Regions from separate parts of the Gracilibacillus sp. JCM 18860 genome, predicted to be linked through region 2. Evidence: riboswitches for the same ligand, from Rfam matches in the RefSeq annotation. Region 2 holds a riboswitch; each other region holds the start of a gene.
What was found. Region 2 has a riboswitch for S-adenosylmethionine ahead of ACZ5R4_RS15695 (bifunctional homocysteine S-methyltransferase/methylenetetrahydrofolate reductase). Riboswitches for the same ligand answer to the same signal wherever they lie in the genome.

Region 1: it holds a riboswitch for S-adenosylmethionine, as region 2 does, so the genes downstream of both, ACZ5R4_RS11095 (phosphoadenylyl-sulfate reductase) here and ACZ5R4_RS15695 (bifunctional homocysteine S-methyltransferase/methylenetetrahydrofolate reductase) in region 2, are expected to answer to the same signal.
Region 3: it holds a riboswitch for S-adenosylmethionine, as region 2 does, so the genes downstream of both, ACZ5R4_RS08360 (SDR family NAD(P)-dependent oxidoreductase) here and ACZ5R4_RS15695 (bifunctional homocysteine S-methyltransferase/methylenetetrahydrofolate reductase) in region 2, are expected to answer to the same signal.

The regions. Positions count from the first base shown of each region.
Region 1 covers NZ_AP043868.1:2,203,497-2,211,071, forward strand. Annotated here, with positions in the region: gene ACZ5R4_RS11065 (ABC transporter permease) at 1-399, opposite strand, end outside; gene ACZ5R4_RS11070 (ABC transporter permease) at 396-1,670, opposite strand; gene ACZ5R4_RS11075 (ABC transporter ATP-binding protein) at 1,682-2,614, opposite strand; gene ACZ5R4_RS11080 (response regulator) at 2,726-3,364, opposite strand; gene ACZ5R4_RS11085 (sensor histidine kinase) at 3,361-4,500, opposite strand; gene ACZ5R4_RS11090 (aldo/keto reductase family protein) at 4,696-5,637, shown strand; SAM riboswitch class I at 5,792-5,909, shown strand; gene ACZ5R4_RS11095 (phosphoadenylyl-sulfate reductase) at 5,991-6,725, shown strand; gene ACZ5R4_RS11100 (assimilatory sulfite reductase (NADPH) flavoprotein subunit) at 6,830-7,575, shown strand, end outside.
Region 2 covers NZ_AP043868.1:3,092,025-3,099,599, reverse strand. Annotated here, with positions in the region: gene ACZ5R4_RS15700 (nitroreductase family protein) at 123-692, opposite strand; SAM riboswitch class I at 861-967, shown strand; gene ACZ5R4_RS15695 (bifunctional homocysteine S-methyltransferase/methylenetetrahydrofolate reductase) at 1,113-2,966, shown strand; gene metE (5-methyltetrahydropteroyltriglutamate--homocysteine S-methyltransferase) at 3,028-5,316, shown strand; gene ACZ5R4_RS15685 (5'-nucleotidase C-terminal domain-containing protein) at 5,372-7,575, opposite strand, start outside.
Region 3 covers NZ_AP043868.1:1,613,646-1,621,220, reverse strand. Annotated here, with positions in the region: gene abc-f (ribosomal protection-like ABC-F family protein) at 1-1,041, shown strand, start outside; gene ACZ5R4_RS08365 (Na+/H+ antiporter NhaC family protein) at 1,085-2,410, opposite strand; gene ACZ5R4_RS08360 (SDR family NAD(P)-dependent oxidoreductase) at 2,406-3,170, opposite strand; SAM riboswitch class I at 3,243-3,343, opposite strand; gene ACZ5R4_RS08355 (hypothetical protein) at 3,548-4,252, shown strand; gene ACZ5R4_RS08350 (dihydrofolate reductase family protein) at 4,382-4,984, shown strand; gene ACZ5R4_RS08345 (IS3 family transposase) at 5,064-5,252, opposite strand; partial or broken gene ACZ5R4_RS08340 (IS3 family transposase) at 5,265-5,897, opposite strand; gene ACZ5R4_RS08335 (helix-turn-helix domain-containing protein) at 5,855-6,238, opposite strand; gene ACZ5R4_RS08330 (amidase) at 6,672-7,575, opposite strand, start outside.

The DNA.
Region 1 (7,575 bases), 890 kb from region 2:
TTTTATCACTTGATCTATTTGATTGTTTTCCATATATAAATTACTTAAAAATTGATCCACTATAGCTTGATTCGAATCCTTCGTGCCAGTGATAAAGGTGTAGGAGTCAGAGGAGACTCTTAGACCAAAAGAGGCATTGCCTAAAGCAACCTGCTCTTTAATAACCTTTTCCTTAATAGGTTGAAATGTAAAACCATCTAATTCATTTAACTCCTTGATCCAGTCATTTTGAGCTTCTTCACTTATTTCATCAGAAAAACTAGTCGGAATAGGAATCGTGGATTGATCGGTTGATCCCCCGATAAAAAAAATGAATAGCATTGTCATCACAATCATCGATACAATCATTAAAGGCTGCCTTTTAAGACGCTGCCATTGCAGTATAAAAATCGATTTCATGTCACAGTCCTCCTTTTCGGGAAGATAAAAATACTACATAAAAAGATAACGAATGTAAGAATAGTTAAGCGAAGCAGATATGGAAAAATATCATCTAATGCCAGTCCTTGATTTGCGAGCATATATGCTTGCATAACCATGCCATTTGGTGTCCAACTCCCAATTGTTTGAATAATAGGAGGTAGCGTAGTTGTAGGGATAAAGCTTCCACCAAGTAATGCAAGCACACTTGTAATACCTGTAGCAAACATACTTGCTATGACACTTGAACCTGATCTAACGGTGATAGCAGTTAAAATGCCACCAATTGCCCCAATAGCTAATGCATACAAGACTGTGATCAGTCCTATTCTAAGGACTATTTCCCAAGAAAAAGGAAGAAATGATTGTAAAATAAGACTGGATAGGCCAAATAATAAACCTATCTGGATGACTGTTAAGACAACGACCGATAACACCTTGCCTGCTAAATAGTGAAAAGGGTGCTTTCCACTTAAATGAATTCGATCCACTACCTGCTGGTCGGTTTCTGTATAAGCTTTTGAAGCCATGGCAGAGGCAATATAGAAAGCAAACATTACTGCCATACCTATGGTGTAGTATTCCATAGAGGAGATTGGATCTCTATCTGTCACGGTTTCTTCTTTCCTTATATCCTCTAACACAACTGGCTCTAATGCAGCTTTATTTACCCCGTCCACACTGGCTAACGCTGTTTCAAAATTTAGTTTTTGGCTAAATTGTTCTACAATATTTTGAAAAATTGTGCCGATTAAATTGGCATGTTCTCCCTTTATAACCCTCAAGGTTGCCGTCACTTCTTCACCTAAGAAAACATTCTGTAATGTGTGATATGTGAAGTTATCTGGAATAATTAAGATGGAATCCACCTCTTGATCTGCTAATTGTTGCTTGGCATCCGCTTCTGACATTTTTTCTAGTACGATTTGTTCAGATAGATCATTTTCCAAAACCTCAAGTAGTATTGTTTTCGGTGAAAATGATTGCGCAGCTTCCATTAATGGTTGCTTCGCCTCATTAGGCAAAGAGGATTGCTGTAATTCTTGAGAGAATTCGGTGATCCCTTGCTCTGTCTTATCCTCTTCTACAAGTGCAACTTTCATTTCAAAGGCACTTCCATCTCCGCCCATTAATCCTTTTAACGCAAATCCTAAGATCACGATCAAGACAAATGGCATTAATAAAATAGTGATTAATTCGGTTCGATCCCGCCATAATATCTTTAGATCTTTCTTCCAAAAAGTTAACATAAGTGCACCTCCTAATCACGCAAGCTTCGACCAGTTAAGTGTAAAAACACATCTTCTAATGAAGGAATTTGTACGTTCGCACTGAGTATTTGAACATGTTCCTTTTCCGCTAATTGAAAAATCCTTGCAAGATTCCTACTCTTCTTTGGAACGATTAGCTTCATATTACTTTCTGATTCGGTAACATTTAAAATCCAATCTTGTTGTGCTAGTAGTTTCGCGAAGGAGGCATTTGATTGATCAAGGGTAAGGTCAATGGTCTCTTCACTGGACAAAATACTCGTTAACTCCTCTTTCGTTCCTGTCGCAATCACATTGCCATGATCCATTATATAAATTCGATCACAAAGTTTCTCTACCTCCTCCATATAATGAGAAGTATATAGAACAGTCATTCCCTTCTCCTTGTTTAAGGTACGAACCATCTCTAGAATATAATTTCTAGACTGAGGATCAATACCAACCGTTGGCTCATCCATGATAACTATTTCAGGCTCGTGTAATAAGGCTACAGCTATATTGACACGTCGCTGCATCCCGCCAGAGTATTTTTTCACCTGCTCCTTTTGTCTATCTCTAAGCCCAACTAATTCTAGTACTTCCTGTGCTCTTCTTTCCAATTCCTTTCCACTAAGACGATATATCTTCCCGAAAAATTTCACGTTTTCATAGGCAGATAGCTCCTTATATAAAGCTATTTCTTGAGGAACAACACCTAATATTGGTCGTATGATGTTCGGGTTTTTGATAATATCCTGCCCTTCCCATGTCACTGTCCCTGAGGTTGGTTTGACCAATGTAGCCATCATCGAAATCATGGTGGATTTACCTGCCCCATTTGGCCCTAATAACCCTATAGACTCTCCTTTTTGAAGATATAAATTTGCATCATCAACTGCTACTTGCTTTTTAAACACCTTGCGTAATGATACTGTTTCTAACATGCCAATCCCTCCTATATGTCCTTGACCATATCTCCTATTAATAAGTGTAATAAAAAAAAGACAGTACGAACACTGTCTCTAGTCATTTCTTTTATGACTCCAGTCACTATTTTATACATAGTCATTTTGAATAGCATAAATCGCGAGCTGAGTGCGATCTCTCAGATTTAATTTATGTAGTAATTGACTAATATGATTTTTCACCGTCCCGACGGATAATGCTAGCTCTGTTGCTATTTCTTTATTGTCCTTCCCTTCCCCTAGTAAGTACAAAATATCCTGCTCCCGCCTTGTTAAGCTAGGGTGTTCTTTCTTGACAACAGCAGACTTTTTCTCCAACAGTTGTGGGATTACTTTACTCGCTACCTCCCCTGGTAACTGCAATCCACCCTTCATACAACCCTTGATCGCATGAATTAACCAGCTAGCATCCGCATCCTTTAATAAATATCCATGTACTCCTATTTTCAATGCTTCGACTGCATATGCTTCATCGTTAAAAGTTGTTAACATCATTATTTTCATTTCAGGCCATCTTCCAAGCATTTCTCTTGCGGCCTTTAAACCATCCATTTCCGGCATACGAACATCTAAAATGGCTATATCAAAATATTCTATTTCCCTTAGCTTTAAGGCTTCTTTCCCATTGCCTACTTCTCCAGTCACCTTTAAATCGGGATCTGTTTCGATCATCATTTTGATCCCTTGTCTCACCAATACCTGATCCTCTGCTAATAAGATTTTAATCAATTTTCCTCATCCTTTTGGTTAATCGGGAAGCTTCCCCGAACAATGAATTGACTATCATATGCGAGAACCTCCAAATGACCATTTATTGCTTGAAGTCTTTTTCGCATCGATTTTAGGCCAAATCCTTCTGTTAATTGTATCGGACGGGATAGCGCATTATGAACTTCCAGTCGAAAATGACTATTGCCAGGAGCCTCAAAAATGATCTCTGCTTTCTTTGAATCACTGTGACGCATCACATTGGTTAGTGCTTCTTGAATACACCGATAAACAACACTCGCCTGTGTTGGACTTAAAGATACAGAAAGCGCATTTTGTCTCATAGAAAAGGTAATCGAAAGGAAGTGTTCTGCTTCAATCTTCCGAATTAATTGAATAACGGCAGACATCCCAGTAATCTGTTCATTTTGTAGTGCCTTTACTGCTTGGCGTGTTTCGTTAAGACTTTCCTGCGCTAATGATTTTACCTGTTCCCAATCCTTTGGATCATTTTCGTTTTTAAGGCGAAATGTTTCAATTAACATAAGCAAATTGGTCAAGGAATGACCAGCTCGATCGTGAATCTCTCGACCGATTACTACTCGTTCCTGCTCTCTAATATGCTTTTCCTGTGTGATCGAATTACGTTTTAATTGCCGGTGTGTATGTAATAGAGTCTTATAACGCAGCTCTAATTCTCTTAATCTTGTAGCATTCATTTGATAGATCGATAATCCTATGGCTATTAATACATAGATGTAGCAAAAGATTAAACCATTAAAAAGGCTAAAATACGGATAAGTAAAAATGGTTAACAAAAGAAAAACAAGAATCATAATCGTCCAAAAGTAATGTTTTTGAAAGGTTTCTGCAGCACTTACTAAAACAAGAAGAAATAAAAGGAAAACGAAAGGATTGAGTGTTGAAAAACTAGGTAAAATAAAAGCTATGGTGATAATCACGAGAAAAAGCAGCCATAGAGTAAAATGCATCTTCTGTTTGTATTTTACGACAGAGGTAAAAAATAAAACTCCTAAGCCAAAAGCGGACATCATAAATAGAAAGGCAACACTACCTCCCGCTTGAATTCCCATCCATGTTGTCCCCGTCCAGGTGATAAACCAAATAATAAGCCATGCCCAGTAGAAATAACGCATCTTGATCCTCCATTTTCCTTAAACTAACGTCTGTAATTTCTCCGATGGTAGAAGTCTTCCTTTATTATAAACTGGTTGTGAACGAAATGCACCGTTGATTTAGTGAATGATCTGAAAACAGATTACTAGCAACCTCCTTCTTTCTATTTTATACTATTTAGGAAAGCGCTTAAAATATAACAAGGAGTGATCGATATGCAATACCGCCGTTTAGGAAATACTGGATTAAAAGTAAGTGAAATTAGTCTAGGAAGCTGGCTTACATATGGAGGGTATGTTGAAGAAGAGAAAGCAATCGCCTCTATTGATAAAGCCTATGAGCTTGGCATTAACTTTTTTGATACAGCAAATGTCTATATGCGAGGGGATGCAGAAAAGGTCGTCGGTAAAGCATTAAGAAAATACCCGAGGAGCTCCTATGTGCTTGCGACAAAAGTTTTCGGAAAAATGGGAGATGGTCCAAACGACCACGGCTTATCGAGAAAACACATCGTAGAACAATGTGACGCGAGCTTAAAGCGACTTGGACTTGACTATATCGATATCTACTATTGTCACAGATACCACCAAGACACCCCTTTAGAGGAAACATTACGAGCGCTTGATGATTTAATTAGACAGGGAAAAGTTTTATATATCGGTGTTAGTGAATGGTCGGCAGAGCAAATGACAGAAGCTATTCATCTAGCTGACAAAAAATTGCTTGATCGTATTGTCGTCAATCAACCGAATTACAGTATGCTTCAACGCTACATCGAAAAAGAAGTGATCCCTGTAGGTAAAAAGCATGGAATTGGACAGGTTGTCTTCTCTCCACTTGCACAGGGTGTACTAACTGGTAAATATAAAAAAGGACAAGCAATTCCTGAAAACAGTCGGGCAGCTCAAAAGGATATGAATCTATCACGTATTCTAACGGAAGACAATCTAGAAAAAGTAGAAAAATTGAAGGCCATTGCTGCAAATGAAAACCTATCCCTTGCTCAATTAGCCATTGCGTGGATCCTACGTCAAGAAAATGTAGCGAGCGCACTTGTGGGAGCAAGTCGTCCAGAACAAATCGAAGAAAATGCAAAGGCATCTGGCATCACACTTTCCCAAGAGACATTAGCTAAAACAGAGGAAATTCTCAGTTAAGGTGATAAAATGGGCGGTCTAGCTGCCCATTTTCGTCCCATCTATTGGACTATTTGCATATATATAAAAATATATATTAACAATTTTTACAAAAAATCATGTTGACATTTCCTGTTATTCGGTTTATCATTACATTAAATATTCATAAAAGGAATTCTTATCCAGAGAGGTGGAGGGGCAGGCCCAGTGAATCCTCGGCAACAGGTTCTTACAAATGAACACTGTGCCAAATCCTGCGGGACAGCTTTAGGTTGTATCCCGAAAGATAAGAAGTGTAGATTGATTACAAGACTTCTTATCTGAACAGATAAGAAGTTTTTTTGATGAGAAAGACGATTAAAAGGAGGAGAAATATGTCAGAACAAGCAATTACCTATGCTCATTATGAAGAAAGTTTTTGGAATGAGTTCACGCCTGGTGAAGATGACCCGACAAAAGGGGCTGAGCAAATCATTAATTGGGCTTACAAAAGCTATGGAGACTCACTCGTTTATGCTTGTAGCTTTGGGGCAGAAAGTATGGTCCTAATAGACTTAATTGCTAGAGTGAAGCCAGATGCTTCATTAGTTTTTCTCGACACAGGCTTACATTTTCAAGAAACCTATGATCTGATTGATGAAGTGAAAAACAAATATCCTTCCTTACAAATAACGATGAAGCAACCTGAATTAACAGTAGAGGAGCAAGCAGAAAAACATGGATCCGCTCTTTGGAAGAGAAATCCTGATCAATGCTGCTACCTTCGAAAAGTAAAACCATTAGAGGAGGTTCTGAGCGGAGCTGTTGCTTGGATATCCGGACTTAGAAGAGAGCAATCCCTAAGTCGTGCGAAGACTCAATTTGTTAACAAGGATGAAAGATTCCAATCTGTTAAAATATGTCCCCTTATCTATTGGACCTGGGATGATGTTTGGGACTACATCAAAAAACACAACCTCCCATACAACGCTTTACATGATCAGAACTTTCCAAGCATTGGATGTATACCTTGTACCTCCCCTGTCACTAATTCAGACGATGAGCGTGCTGGTAGGTGGAGTTCTTTTAACAAAACAGAATGTGGTTTACACACTACAACGACACCATAGAAAATAGATGGTTAAATTTTTATGTCTATAACTAAGTAAAACTATCGGAATAATGAAAATCAAATAATATTCCCATAACATAATATAATGGAGAGGTGATCTTATTGGCCTTACAAGTGGTTAACAGCCCATTTGATGAACGACAAACAGAAATTTTAAATCAATTATTGCCAACCTTAAACGATGCACAGAAAAATTGGCTTGCCGGCTACCTTGCTGCATCTCAATCAGCAGCACCACCTGAAACGACGAAGCAAGTGACTAAAACGAGCGAGACAGCAACAAGAACCATTACTATCTTATATGGATCAGAAACAGGGAACAGTCAAACAATTGCCGAACAGTTGAATGATCAATTAAAGGCATCGGATCGAAAAACCGTGATTTCAAGCATGGATGATTTTAAGGCAAAGAAATTAAAAGAAGTGGAGGATCTCTTAATTGTTACCGCGACACACGGTGAAGGAGATCCACCAGATAATGCGATACAATTCCATGAGTTTTTATTAGGAAGAAAAGCACCTAAGTTAGATAGTGTAAGATTCTCTGTCCTCTCTTTAGGGGATGAATCCTATGAGCATTTCTGCCAAACAGGGAAGGATTTTGACAAACGTTTAGAGGAATTAGGTGCTACACGTATTCACCCACGCGTGGATTGTGATGTCGATTATGAAGAATTAGCCGAGGAATGGATGAATGGTGTATTAAAAGTATTAAACGAGGACAGCCAAACTCAGGCTTCAGAGCAGCAGGTCCCCTCCTCCCCTGCAGAAGCACCAATATACTCCAAGAGTAATCCATACCCAGCAGAGGTCCTAGAAAATATAGACCTAAGTGGAAGAGGCTCGAA
Region 2 (7,575 bases):
TGGTTGCCGATGATATCGCTTCATCGGCACTTTTTTTGCTTAGAAAGTGATGAATTATAACAGAAATAAAAAAACTTGGCTTTACGCCAAGTCGTTTAGTTTAGCTTTTTCATCAAAGATTATTAGTCTAATTCTGTTATTCTATCATTCACATTTATTCTAGGAATAGGGTTAACTTGTTTCGCTGGATAGCCGACTTGAAGTAAGCCAACTACTCGTTCATCATCCTTCAAGTCGATAAGTGCAGCTGTCTCCTCACAAAACGACAATTTACCAGTTTTCCAAAAAACACTTAATCCTTCCTCCCAAGCTAACAAACTGAAATTTTGAATAAGACAGCTAGCCGAAGCATAATCTTCTTCTCTCAGTTTTTCTTGAGGATGAAGCGTATTAATAACCATAATGATAAATGGAACGTTCATGATCTTTTGGTAGCCATTTTCGCCTATCTGCTCTAGCTCCTCACCAGAGGCATTCTTTGCTTTTTCTTTCGCTACCTCTCGATTGATTTCTGCTAATTTTTTCTTTGATTCGCCTGTTATAAATACAAAACGCCACGGCTCAGTCATTTTATGATTGGGCACCCAGACAGCTATACTTAATAAATCTTTCATTAGTTCCTTAGAAACAGGATTTTCTTTATAGTTTGAAATGGAGCGTCGCTCTTTTATAAGATTTTTTAAACTTGCCATCATCTAATCTCCTTTTTAATGAGAATCATTTTCAATGATACCATCATTCTTGTTATCAAACAAGTTGAATAACAATCTAGGAAAAAAATTCAATTTTTTATTAAAAATGACTTGAAAGTATTTTACTTATAATGTAATATAATGACAACAAAACTTCATAAAGCTTTACTCTTATCAAGAGAGGTGGAGGGACTGGCCCTGTGATACCTCAGCAACCGTCTTTATTAGACAAGGTGCTAATTCCAGCAAGCGCAACAACGCTTGAAAGATGAGGAACGTGAGATCTATTTATATAGAGTCTTCATCTTTCAAGGGATGAAGATTTTTTTGTTTTTCTGGGCCTTTTGTTCAAAAAACAGCAATTATAGTGGAGATTGCTTGTTTTTTATAAATGATTATGAAAAGAAAAGAGGTGAAAGAATGACATCATCACTCCTACAAGCTCTCAAAGAAAATATCCTCATAGCAGATGGTGCGATAGGTACTTTACTTTACGCACATGGGGTTGATCAATGCTTTGAAGCATATAATCTATCAAAACCAGAAGAGGTCCTCCAAGTTCATCAATCCTATATTGACGCTGGGGCAGATATCATCCAAACCAATACGTATGGAGCCAATTATATTAAGCTAGCAAGATTTGGCTTGGAGGAGGAAGTACACCAAATAAATACACGTGCTGTCCAATTAGCTAAACAAGCAGCAAAAAATGAAACATTTGTACTTGGGACGATTGGTGGAATTCGAGGAATTCAAAAGCTAGTCACATCCAAAAAAGACATCATAAGGAGCTTCAAGGAACAATTATTTAGCCTTCTATTAGAAGGTGTAGATGGCATCCTATTAGAAACTTATTATGACATCGACGAATTAACCGCTGTTCTAGAAATTGCAAGAAAAGAAACAGACCTCCCTATTATTACAAATGTATCGATGCATGAGCCTGGTATTTTAGAAAACGGTATGTCCTTAGCTGATGTATTAACACAGCTAGAAGTACTTGGTGCAGATGTCGTTGGGGTTAATTGTCGTTTAGGTCCACACCATATGATTGAGTCACTAGAAGCCGTACCATTACCTGAGCGAGCACACTTATCAGCATTTCCAAATGCTAGTCTACCAGCATATGAAAACGGCAAGCTTGTTTACAGCAAGCAAACAGATTATTTCAAACGATGTGCAAAGGAATTCCGAGATCAAGGAGTACGTCTTATCGGAGGGTGCTGTGGAACGACCCCAGAGCATATTAGGGCCTTAAAGGATGGTATTGAGGGACTAACACCTATTTTAGACAAAACCGTCCAGGTGAAAGAAGGACTGATCACACTCCCTTCTTCCCAAACTGTCCAGTCGAATCCGACATTGGTGGATAAAGCTAAGAAACAGCATACCGTTATTGTTGAATTAGATGCACCAAAGCATCTAGAAATTGATGAGTTTATTAAAGGGGCGAAAGCTCTGGAAGATGCAGGTGTGGATGCGATTACTTTAGCGGATAATTCACTTGCTACACCGCGAATCAGTAATTTAGCGATGGCTGTCAAAATGAAACAACTCCATCTAAATGTTACACCACTTATCCACCTCACATGTAGAGATCGCAACCTAATCGGCCTGCAAGCACACCTAATGGGGTTACATACACTGGGCTTCCATGAGATTTTAGCAATAACGGGTGATCCTACAAGAATTGGTGGATTTCCTGGTGCCTCATCCGTATTTGACGTAACTTCCTTTGAATTAACACGATTAATCAAGCAGTGTAATCAAGGGTTATCCTTCTCTGGTGCTTCCTTAAGAGAGAATACCGCCTTTCAAGTAGCTGCAGCCTTCAATCCAAATGTCGCAAACTTAGAAAAGGCTGTGAAAAGAATGCACAAAAAAATCGAGCACGGTGCAGATTATTTTTTAACACAACCAATTTTTAGTCACGAAAAAATCATTGCACTTGCTCGGGAAACCAAGCATATAGAAGCACCTATTTTTATCGGAATCATGCCACTCGTTTCCTATAAAAATGCTGAATTTTTACACCATGAAGTTCCAGGGATGAAGCTGTCTGATGAAGTAAGGGCAAGAATGCAAGCCCGATCTAATCGAGCAGATGCGATCCGTGAAGGAATAGAAATCGCAAAGGAATTAATTGATACAGCTATTTCCTATTTCAACGGTATTTATCTCATCACACCTTTTATGAATTACGAAATTACCGTTGAATTAACCGATTATGTCCATGAAAAAACAAAAGCAAAATCAACAGCAAAGATAAGGTAAGACTTCTAAAACGGGGAATTCCTTTAGCTGTAATAATATGAAAGAAAAAGGAGAATAAAATATGACAACATTCATCAGTTCTAATCTTGGGTATCCGAGAATCGGGGAAAAAAGAGAATGGAAGCATGCTCTTGAATCTTTTTGGGGAAACAATATAACAGAAAAAGCATTAATCAACCAAACTACTAAATTACGTTTAGCTAACCTAGAAAAACAACAAAAACTAGGTATTGATTGGATTCCTGTTGGAGATTTTTCCTTCTATGATCACGTACTTGATACCGCTTTTTCCTTTGGTGTCATTCCTACAAGATTTCAAGACCTAGACGAAAAATCACTAGATACGTATTTTGGAATTGCACGTGGTACAAAGGAAGCAGTTGCTGCTGAAATGACGAAATGGTTTAATACAAACTATCATTACATTGTACCTGAATTAAATGATGTAACACCAAAGCTTGTCGAAAATCGTCCATTAACTTATTTCCTTGAAGCAAAGGAAAAGCTCGGAATTATCGGAAAACCTGTACTAATTGGTCCGGTTACTTTCGTAAAACTATCTAAGGGCTATGAAGAAAATGAACTATCAGACTGGGTAGAGAAATTTCTGCCATTATATGCTCAAGTTTTAAACGAATTAACGGAAGCTGGAGCAGAATGGATCCAAATTGATGAACCAATTCTAGGGACAAATATTTCTAATCAGGAGTTAGAGCTCATTGAAAAAACCTATCAGACCTTACGTGCAGAAGCACCCCAAGCAAAAATATTGCTACAAACATATTTTGAAACGGTTCAACATTATCAAAAGGTCGTACAGTTTCCCGTTAATGGGATAGGTCTAGATTTCATTCATGGTGAAAGCTTAGAATTAATCAAAAAATGGGGATTCCCGAAAGATAAGGTTCTAGCTGCCGGAGTCATCAATGGACGCAATGTATGGCGTGCAGACTTAGACACAACCCTTGAACTAGTGGAAGAAATTAATGGAGCAGTTGATGTGGAGACAATTATTTTACAACCTTCCTGCTCTCTGTTACATGTCCCTGTAACAAAAGATAGTGAAAGTAAAATGGATCCTATTATATTAAATGGACTTAGCTTTGCAGATGAGAAGCTAAAAGAAATTCAGGCGATCACTGAAGGTGCCAATAAAGGAAAAGCATCGATTCAGACGATTCTAGAAGAAAGTAAGACAGCAAGAGAGGCGCTTGCTCATTCATCTTATCGCCAAAATCAATCTGTTGCACAGGAGTTGAAGGAGCTAGAAGGGGAAGAAGTCAAAAGGACCATTCCATTTAGTAAAAGAATCCGACTACAGCGAGAAGAGTTAAAATTACCTATACTACCGACGACTACCATTGGAAGCTTACCTCAAACAGCTGAGGTAAAAGGCACCCGTACGAAGTGGCGTAAAGGGGACATTACTAATCAAGAATATCTTGAATTCATTGATATAGAAACGAAAAAATGGATTCAAATTCAAGAGGACCTTGATCTAGATGTACTCGTACACGGTGAGTTTGAACGTACCGATATGGTAGAATTCTTTGGTGAAAAGCTAAATGGTTTTGCTGTAACTGAATTCGGTTGGGTTCAATCTTATGGTTCTAGATGTGTAAAACCACCACTAGTAGTGGGAGATGTATCATGGAGTAATCCAATGACTGTAAGAGAAATTGTATTTGCCCAATCCTTAACGAAGAAACCAGTGAAGGGAATGTTAACAGGGCCTGTTACGATTTTAAATTGGTCGTTTGTCCACGAGGAGCTTCCTCGATTCACTGTACAAAATCAAATCGCACTAGCTCTTGAGAAGGAAGTGCTCGCATTAGAAAAAGCTGGAGTACAAATTATTCAAGTCGATGAACCTGCCCTTAGAGAAGGTTTACCACTCGATCATTTGAAATGGCCAGCATATTTCGATGCAGCGATCAAAGCCTTCCGCATTTCAACAGCAACCGTGAAGCCATCAACGCAAATTCATACACATATGTGCTATTCTGAATTTAGTGAAATTTTCGAAGTAATCGATGCGTTAGATGCGGATGTTATCTCTATCGAAACATCTAGAAGTCATGGTGAATTAATTGATACATTTGAGAAGAATAAGTATGATAAGGAAATTGGACTTGGTGTCTATGATATCCATAGTCCGCGTGTTCCAAGTGTCGAAGAAATTAAATTAAATATCGAAAGAGCATTAAGAACCATTGATGCTAAGCAATTTTGGATTAATCCAGATTGTGGTCTAAAAACACGAGGTGAAGCGGAAACCGTTGCTGCTTTAGAAAATATGATTACTGCTGCTAAACAAGTAAGAGAAGCCTATTCTGTTACAAATAAATAGTAGGTTAGTAAATAGTAAAGATGCACCCTTGCTTATGAGGATGCATCTTTCTTTTTTACACTCTTTGCTTTTTTCTTCCTATCATAAATAATATGAGGGATGCCAGCACTAGCCCAGCGCCTGCTAGCATTAGATCAAAAATAGAGGTTGCCGTATTAGGTAGCGGATTCTTCGATTGTTCATTCTCCGCGATTTTATCATTATTGGAGTTGTTGCGCTCATTTTCTATTTTATCCTTATTACTAGAATTCCCCCCCTTGTCTTGATCATTGGGGGTTTCTTCATTATTAGGATCTTCTACTCCATTATTTTCTGTTGGCTTTTCTTCGTTATTAGGGTTGTCCTCGGTAGTTGGATCTTCTTCCGGTTGATCATAATTAGGAGAGTCTTCATTAGGATCATCTTCACCTTGTTCGGTAAATTCGGAAATATCAGCTACTTTTGTTGGCTTTAATTGAAATGTCCCATTATATACGCTAGATACACCAATGATATTTACTTTGTCACCATTTTCAAAAGGGAAGGCATCATAGGCTAATCCTGTACGGTTATCTACGCGAACTAATACAGCTTGTCCATTCGTAGTTGCCATAAACTCAAAGGTTCCATAATCATTCACTTTTTCTAATTCGGAAATGGTAGCTCCTTTGATTACAACTAACTGCCCTTGGTTCTGCTCACTAATTTCTGACGGATTAACCTCCACTGCATCTGGTAATGGGCTTTGACCTGTTTTCTCTAATAAAGAGATATCAGTTAATTGTCGTTCACCATTATATTCACCAGTAACAGCAGTTAATTTGACCTGATCTCCAACTGTTACCTCATCACTTCCAAAGACATAGATACCCGCTGTTTCATCTTGTATGTAGAAGCCATTGCCACCCCAGGCACCAGGTGTAGTTGTAACCACACCTTCTATGGTTACCTCTGAACCTGTTTCTGCATTACGAGCTTCATTAATGGAGACCTCGCCTAGAATATTTTCTGGAGTATTTTCTATCCCCACAATCCTTCCTTCAGAGCCAATTTGTATCGGATTTTCCTCAGTAGAGCCTAATGATTTCACGTAGTTAACAAAAGCGTCTAAATCAACTGGACCCATTTCTACATTCTGACCTTTTTCACTAATTGGACGATGCTTATCACTAAGGGAGGTCCCCATATAATTGTTGACAACCAATGTATAAGAACCATTTGGATCAATCGCTGTTCCATCTGGAAAGGTGATGTCGATGACTTTATTTGTAGCTATATCCCAAGTATAGTGTAAGCCTGCAATACTATAATCTGGTCCATAAATTGGAGATAGCTGTGCATTTAAAATAGGGTAAAGATCCTCCCCTTTTATCTCCATCTTCATTAGGGTATTTCCAAATGGCATGATATTATATAAATCTCCCCAAGTAATCTCACCTTGTAGTAGATCATCACGAATGCCACCACCATTCATCATGGCAAAATCCGCATCTATCTGCCATAGCATCCCATCTGCGATAAGATTTCCTAATCCATGATCCCCATTATTTGTATAATCACCAGTAAGGTCTTGTCCGTTATACCCTAGCTTTTGATTCATTTTTGGTTCAATCAAATCCTGATATTTTGTTAAAATGTCACGAACGGCTGGATCAGGCTCTTTCTTATTTTGATCAACAAAAACGACTTCCGCTTGCTTTTTAATAATATCCTGTGTGCTACGGTCGATTTGAATATCGATATCTGCGAATGCTTTTCCATACTCACTTGCTTGCACGATTAATTTATTATCAACTACACCATTCACAACTTGATGGTTGTGGGCAGCAAAAATAATATCTACTGCATCATCTACTTGTTTCGCTAGTTCAGCAGATTCGCCTACAGCTGTTTCACCACTTTGCTCAGCAGGAATATGTGCTAAAACAACGATAGCTTCAATTCCTTTTGCTTGGAGTTCCTCTACTGCTTGATTCACAGCAGCTGCTTCGTTTGTAAATTCAATATCTTCGATCCCTGCTGGCATTACCATTCCAGCAGATGCTTGTGTATTAACCCCAACAAAGCCAATTTTTACATCCTCCACCTCTGCTATAGCATATGGTGGCAATATAGTTTCACCGGAATCCTTGTAAACACAGTTGGCACATAGATTAGCAAAATTCATTCCATCATAACCCGCAGTACCTAAACCATCAGGATGCTCACCACCATTCACCATTCTTAGAAGTTCTGTTGTACCCTCATCAAATTCATGATTTCCAACTGTCCCATAATCAA
Region 3 (7,575 bases), 1.5 Mb from region 2:
GAATGGCTTGGAAATTATATAAAGAATTTCACTGGAACCGTGGTGATTGTATCCCATGATCGGTATTTTTTAGATGAAACGGTGAATAGAATTGTCCATGTCGAGAATGGCGACCTAGATAACTTTGACACCAATTATTCTGATTATGTAACGGAAAAAGAAGCTCGTTTACTTCGTGAATTTCATGCATATGAAGAACAGCAAAAGAAAAGGAAGAAAATGAAAGAAACGATAAAAAGACTAAGAGAATGGGCGAATAGGGCAAAACCTCCAAATGAAGGTCTCCATAAAAGAGCTAGAAATATGGAAAAAGCATTAGAAAGAATGGAAAAATTGGATCGCCCTGTGTTAAATCGGAAGAAAATGAACTTGAAAATCGATGCAGGAAGTAGAAGTGGTAAGGATGTGATACAGCTGAAGGCAGTTTCGAAAGCATTTTTTGATAACCAGCTTTTTCAAGATGTCAATCTCCATGTTCAGTATCAACAAAGAACCGCAATCGTCGGAAATAATGGAACAGGAAAAACTACGTTATTAAAGTTAATCTTAGGACATCTTAAAGCAGACAAAGGAGAGGTAAAGATCGGGAGTAATGTGAAGATTGGCTACCTGTCACAGCATACTTTTTCTAAAGTGGTAGACAGAACGGCAATCGATGTCTTTCGTGACGAAGTGAAAGTAACAGAAGCGGAGGCAAGACAGATATTAGCAAAATTTCTATTCTACGGCTACAGTGTATTTAAAAAGGTTTCCCAGCTAAGTGGTGGAGAAAAAATGAGGTTGAGATTGGCCCAGCTTATGTATCAGGATACCAATTTATTGATCTTAGATGAGCCTACGAACCATTTAGATATAGATTCATTGGAAGTATTAGAGGAAACGCTTGAACAATACGAAGGCACCATTCTTGCAATATCCCATGATCGTTACTTTCTAAATAAATTATTTGATAGGATTTTCTGGATCGAAGATGGGCGTGTACATGTATGGGAAGGAAACTATGACTGGGCTAAGCAAAAAATGAGTGAGAAAAGAACTTAGCAAAAATAAATGCCGCATGAGTAAAGACTTCATGCGGCTAAATTTACTGTTTAACTTTTCTACGAGGGAATCCAAACAAAATGGCAGTAATTCCACAAATTCCAAGCAATACTGGATAAAAGGAATAAGGCATAATACTTATAGGTGATATCGAAGCAAGTCCTGCCACTGCCAGCATTTGGCCACCATATGGTACGATCCCTTGCCAACAAGCGGCGAAGATATCAAGAATACTTGCCGATTTTCTTGGGTCAACATTATACTTGCTTGCAATATCTTTTGCTAACGGCCCCGTCATTATAATGGAAATCGTGTTATTGGCAGTACTAATATCTGCTACACTAACAAGCCCAGCGATACCAAATTCAGCCCCTTTTTTCGATTTGATCTTGTTAGAAACTACATGAAGTAAATAATCTATCCCTCCATTGTATTGAATAATTCCGATTATTCCTCCGATAAACAATGCTACAATTGCAATATCCTCCATATTCAATACGCCTTGTGATGCAGCCTGGAGCAGAGTTGTACCAGTGTAGGAACCATCTATGATACCAATCGCACCAGCAAGGATAATCCCACCGATTAACACAATTACCACATTCACTCCTAAGATGGCTACGATTAATACAGCAAGATAAGGTATAACTTTCACAAGATTATAAGAATAGTCCTCCAATTGATTGATATGACTTCCTGAAGTAATGAACCATAATATAAGTGCAGTAATCAATGCGCCGGGAAGAACGATAAAAAAGTTTGTTTTAAACTTATCGCTCATCGAAGTGTTTTGGGTTCGTGCGGAAGCGATCGTAGTATCCGAAATCATCGATAGATTATCACCAAACATAGCCCCACCAATCACAGTAGCCATTGCTAATGCCATAGGAATATCCGTTTGATCAGCAATACCAATTCCAATAGGAGTAAGTGCGACGACAGTTCCCATCGATGTCCCCATTGTAATGGAGATAAAACAACCAATTAAAAATAATCCTACCATTAAAAGGTTTGCAGGTAGGAGGGAAAGCCCAAGGTTCACGGTCGCATCAACTGCGCCCATACCTTTTGCTACTTCCGAAAAGGCACCTGCAAGCACAAAAATGATGCACATTAGCATAATATTTTCATGCCCAGCCCCCTTTGTGAAGATTTCAATTTTTTTAGCTAGTTTTACTTTGCGATTCATGAAAATGGCAACAGCTGCCGCAATAATGACCGCCACATTCAGTGGCATATTAGAAAAATCCTTTGTCAACACTCCTGTGCCGATAAATAACAATATAAATATGAGTAAGGGGAATAATGCCGAGGCCTTCCCTTTAGTCTGTTGAGTCATGTTGTATTCCTCCTGTTTATATAGGTTAATGCATGGTCATGCCACCAGTTATGTTAATTGCTTGTCCTGTCATGTAATTCGAATATTTTGAGGCTAAAAAGACCACCACATATGCGACATCTTCAGGAGTTCCTGTTCTTCCAAGTGGCACCTGTGAAAAGTCCTCTTCTCTAATTGCTTCTTCATTCAAACCCCTCAAATTACCACCAATCACTCGTTCTTTACGTTTCATGTCCGTTTCAATAATACCAGGACAGACGGCATTTACATTAATTTGGTCTTGCGCAAGCTCGAGAGCCATCACTTTAGTAAGCCCAATGACTGCATGCTTAGAGGCAACATAGCTCCCCATTAGGCGATAGCCGTTTTTTCCAGCCTGTGAAGCAATATTGATAATTTTACCTCCAAAGCCTTGATCCTTCAGTTTATTCGCAACGACTTGGCTACATAATTGCACACCTTTAGCATTTATATCCATTGTTTTATCCCAATCTTCTTCTTTTATCTTCGTAAAGTAATCCATTGTCGAAATGCCAGCATTGTTCACTAGGATATCTATTTTTCCAAAATGATGAATAACCTGTTTTATCATATTATGGACATCATTTTTGTTAGAGACATCTGCCTGGAAATAGAATAAATTTTCATCATCTGTCTGCTTGGTTTCTTGAATATCAATAGCGGCAACCTTTGCGTTAGATGATAAAAGAGCCTGAACAATAGACTTTCCAATACCGTTTGCTCCACCTGTAACGATGGCGACCTTTCCAGATAAATCAACTTTGAGCATAGAATAACCTCTTTTCTATAATAAAAAACCCTCTTCAAAAGTAAGAAGAGGGTGAAGTAAGATGAATGTCTCTTCTTATCTGTTAGCTATTTGCTACTGGAATTGGCACATTACTCTTAAGAGTTGTTGCCGAGGATTCATAGGGCCAGTCCCTCCCCCTCTCTAGATAAGAACATATAGGAAAGTTAATGCTCTTTAGTTTACAACTAGAAACAAGTTATAGTCAAGTGTTTCACTAGGAATTACACCTGTAAAATTTGCCATTCTTTCGTTAATCATTCTCTCTGCTACTAAATGATGGGAAAAATATTGAATGAATGACAATTTAATGGTAGGTTATAAGAGTGATATAATATATTATTTTAAGAGGTGATGGAATGGAGAAGCATAACACCGAAGATTTACAACAAACGGAAGTAGCAGAGGAACAGGAAACAGAAAAGGAACGATTTGTTTCAAATGAGGAGAAAAAAGAGAACAATTCCTCCATAAATTTTGATTTTGGAGAAAGTGTAAAAGAGACAAAGGGTATTCTGAAGGATGCGATTTTAAGACCACATGCTATCGTGAGCTCTACTCGAACAATCCGTATGGAAACGAGTGCACTAATTTTATTATCATTATCATTATTGATAGGTATTTGTTATTTTCTTTTCTATAAATTTGGATTTGAGGGAATGCTCAGCTTATTTGCAGATGTGGGCGTAATGTTTATCATAACGAGCATCTTATCTTGGATGATTACCTTTGCAATCGGCTATTTTTCTCTTTACTTACTTTTAATGTATTTCGGAGATCGTAAAATGGATCATAAAGAATTGTTAACGAAATATGCGATTGTGAATATTCCTTTTACATTAGTTTTTTGTTTAGTGATTTTATTTTTCGGATTTTTAATGGTAGATTTGTTTGTCGTTACATATGTTTTTGCCTTAATGCTATATGGGGTAATTCATATTTATCTTTACCTTGTACATATGAGAAAACCGAAATTTGATTTGTACTGGACAATTGCGGGCTACCTATTAGTCTTAATTGTTGCTACACATTTATTGAATGGAATTGATTTTTCAGCATTTTAAAAAGCAGGAGTACACCTCTTGCTTTTTTATTGTTTAGCTAACTCTGTCACTATTAGCAAGATACAAGAAATTTCTCCTCGGAATATATGTTAAGCTAAAGATAAAGTTTTGTTTGAAAGGTGGAGGATAATGGGCAAAGTTGTTTTAGATATCTCGATGTCTCTGGATGGTTATATTAGTGGTCAAAATGATAGTCAGATCCAGCCATTAGGTGATGGTGGAGAGTTTATTCAAAATTGGTTATTTGATGGTAATGAATCAAGCAGTTATAACGATTTTTTCAAGCTTTCTAGTACAAATAAAAAAGTTTTCGACAATACGGTAGCTAATACAGGCGCGATGATAGTTGGGAGGAGAACCTTCGATATTGTAAAAGGATGGGGTGGAAGTCATCCAATTCAAGGTATTCCTATCTTTGTTGTAACACATCAAAAACCAGATAGTTATATAGAAGAGAATACAACGTTCACCTTCGTTACAGATGGGATAAAAAGTGCAGTTGAGCAAGCGAAGAAAGCAGCGCAGGATAAAAATATTAGTATCGGGACCGCACATATTGCACAGCAATGTATTCAAGAAGGTCTATTGGATGAAATGCTACTACATGTATCGCCAGTTCTGCTTGGTGGAGGAATTCGCTTATTTGAGCAAAATAGCAAAGTAAAGCTTAAAAATATAGAAACGATTGCTGCTGATAATGTGACTCATCTAAAATACAGTCTCTTGTATTAATTTGAACTGCCCCCTGTCAAGTAGACAGGTAAATAAACAAAATATTTTGTGCCATGTATGGTTTCCATGCATGGCTTTTTTATGCTGGAATTCTTAACCCCATCTTCAACGTCACGCGCTTTGTATTATAAAATTCAATATAAGCCTCAATATCTTTTTCTAATTCCTCAAATGTGTTATAAGTGGTTAGTCGATACATCTCTTCCTTGATGATCCCCCAAAAGTTTTCCATCGGACCGTTATCAATGCATTTACCAACACGCGACATGCTTTGGGTAATCTAGTGTTCTTCCACAAAACGTTTAAATCCATGGGACGTATATTGAAAGCCGCGATCACTATGAAATAATGTTTTCGCTGGTATAATGGTATCTTTAATCTGAGTAATCGTATCTCGTACTAAGGCATTGTTATTATGTCGGGATAATTTATAGGCTACAATTTTATTTTCACCATAATCTAAGACGGCACTTAAATAAGCTTTCGAATGAACTCCGTACTTAAATTCAGTGACATCTGTTAATAAGACCTCCATCGCGTTATACTCTGCTTGAAATTCTCTATTTAGGACATTTTCAGCCACGTGTTGCGGTTTATGTGGTCTATAGTTGTAACGTTTCCGACGGATAACGGCTTTTAAGCCTACTAAGCGCATCAAGCGGTACACACATTTATGATTCACTTGAGCGTTAAGGAAGTGGTTGAGATAGATCGTGATTCGACGATAACCATAAATCCCTTTATGTTCGTCATATATCTTTTGAATGCAAGCGCTCAAGTGTCTTAAGCGCTTCTCTGTTTTTGTTGGTTTCCGATGGAACCACTTATAATAACCCGAGCGACTCACACCTAATGCTTCACAAAGTATGGTTATTTTGAATCCCTTTTTTTCGAGTTTTTTAATGGTTTGGTATTCGGCCTCATGCCGCGTTTGCGTAACATCAACTCTCTTTCCTCTTCTTCTAACTTTTTTAACGCAGTATTCTCTGTTTCAAGGTACTCATTTCGTGCTTTTAATGCCTCAATTTCCGTTCGTAACTTTTCTTCATCTGTTTGGATCTTGTCTGGCTTTCCGCGACCTCGTCCATCTACCAGCCCGTCAGGGCCATGCTCTTTGTACTTTTGAACCCATGAATAAACATTATTATAAGAAACTTGATATTTTTTAGCTGTTTCCTTATACAATAAACCAGTATTTAAACAATCTTTGACGATTTCAATTCTCTCTTCTTGTGTCGTTTTTCGACTCTTCATCGTATACACCTCGGGTTTGGGAGAATAACTCCGATTCTTTTCCCCTCTAGTATACTTGATGATCCAACTTCTTACAGTATCAGGATTTGGAATATTATATTTCCGAGCTAATTGTTTAAAGGGTATACATTCTACGAGGTACTCGTTAATAACGGACTGTTTAAACTCTTCACTGTAATGATTATTTCTTGATGTCGTTTGAATTCCTTTTAGACCATGATTTTGGTATCTCAGCACCTTTTGACGAAAGGCCGATTCACTTAATAATAAACCAAATGTTTCACGTAATTCTTTAATACTCATTCCATCTTTCAGATACATTTGAATATACCATTCCAACTCTTCAGCTGTATGCTTACTATTTAAACGCATAAAAATCCCCCTAAAGTAGTTTTACTTTTTTAAGTGTCTACTTTAGGGGGAGCATATCAATTTACAAGAGACTTTTTCTAATCCTTTTATAATGATGAAACCAAGGCTGTCTTTCTTCGATTTGGGCAGCTAGCTGAAGTAACAGGTCATCTTCACCGAGTCTAGCAAAGAAGTGGGTCCCAACCGGTAATCCATCTTCAGTCCAATAGGTTGGAACACTCATTGCAGGCTGTCCCGTAGCATTAGCAATTGGCATTAGTGGATTGTAATCTAGCATATTATTTAACATTTGTTGATAGGCCGTTTGCTTAGTCTCTTTGTTTTCTCCGATTTTTTTTGGTAACTGATTCAAGGTTGGAGTCATCCATACATCTATTTCTTCAAGGAATTCTAATATTTTTTGTGCTTCGCTTTGAATATAAACACGTGACTCCTCATATTCTAGGGCTGATAAATTTTTACCGAATTCCAAAATCTCATAAGTAAGCTTTTCTACATTATCACGATTCACCTCTTGGCCTATCATTAGTCCAGAATGTTTTATAATGGTAGAGCCACTTCCAAGCCAAATATTAATAAAGTGATGTGCGAGTGAATCTAAATCAAATGTTGGCATTTTGTCCACGACTTCATGTCCCAAATCCTTCATTAACTCTACTGTTTCTTCCATATTCTTTCTTGTATCATTGTCAAATGAAACATGGGAATTAGGCTGATAGCGAACAGCAATCTTTAGTTTATTTGTTTTTTTCGTTACGTTCTCTAAAAAATTCGTATATGTCTTGAAGCTTGGATATATTGTATGTTTTCCAACTCCATTTAAGATATCTAACAATGCAGCACTATCCCTAACAGACCTTGTAACTGCATGATTAATGGAGAAATGATTCACATAAGGGCTATATGGCAAACGCCCTCGGCTTGGCTTAAAACCGAACAATCCGCAAGCAGATGCTGGAATTCGA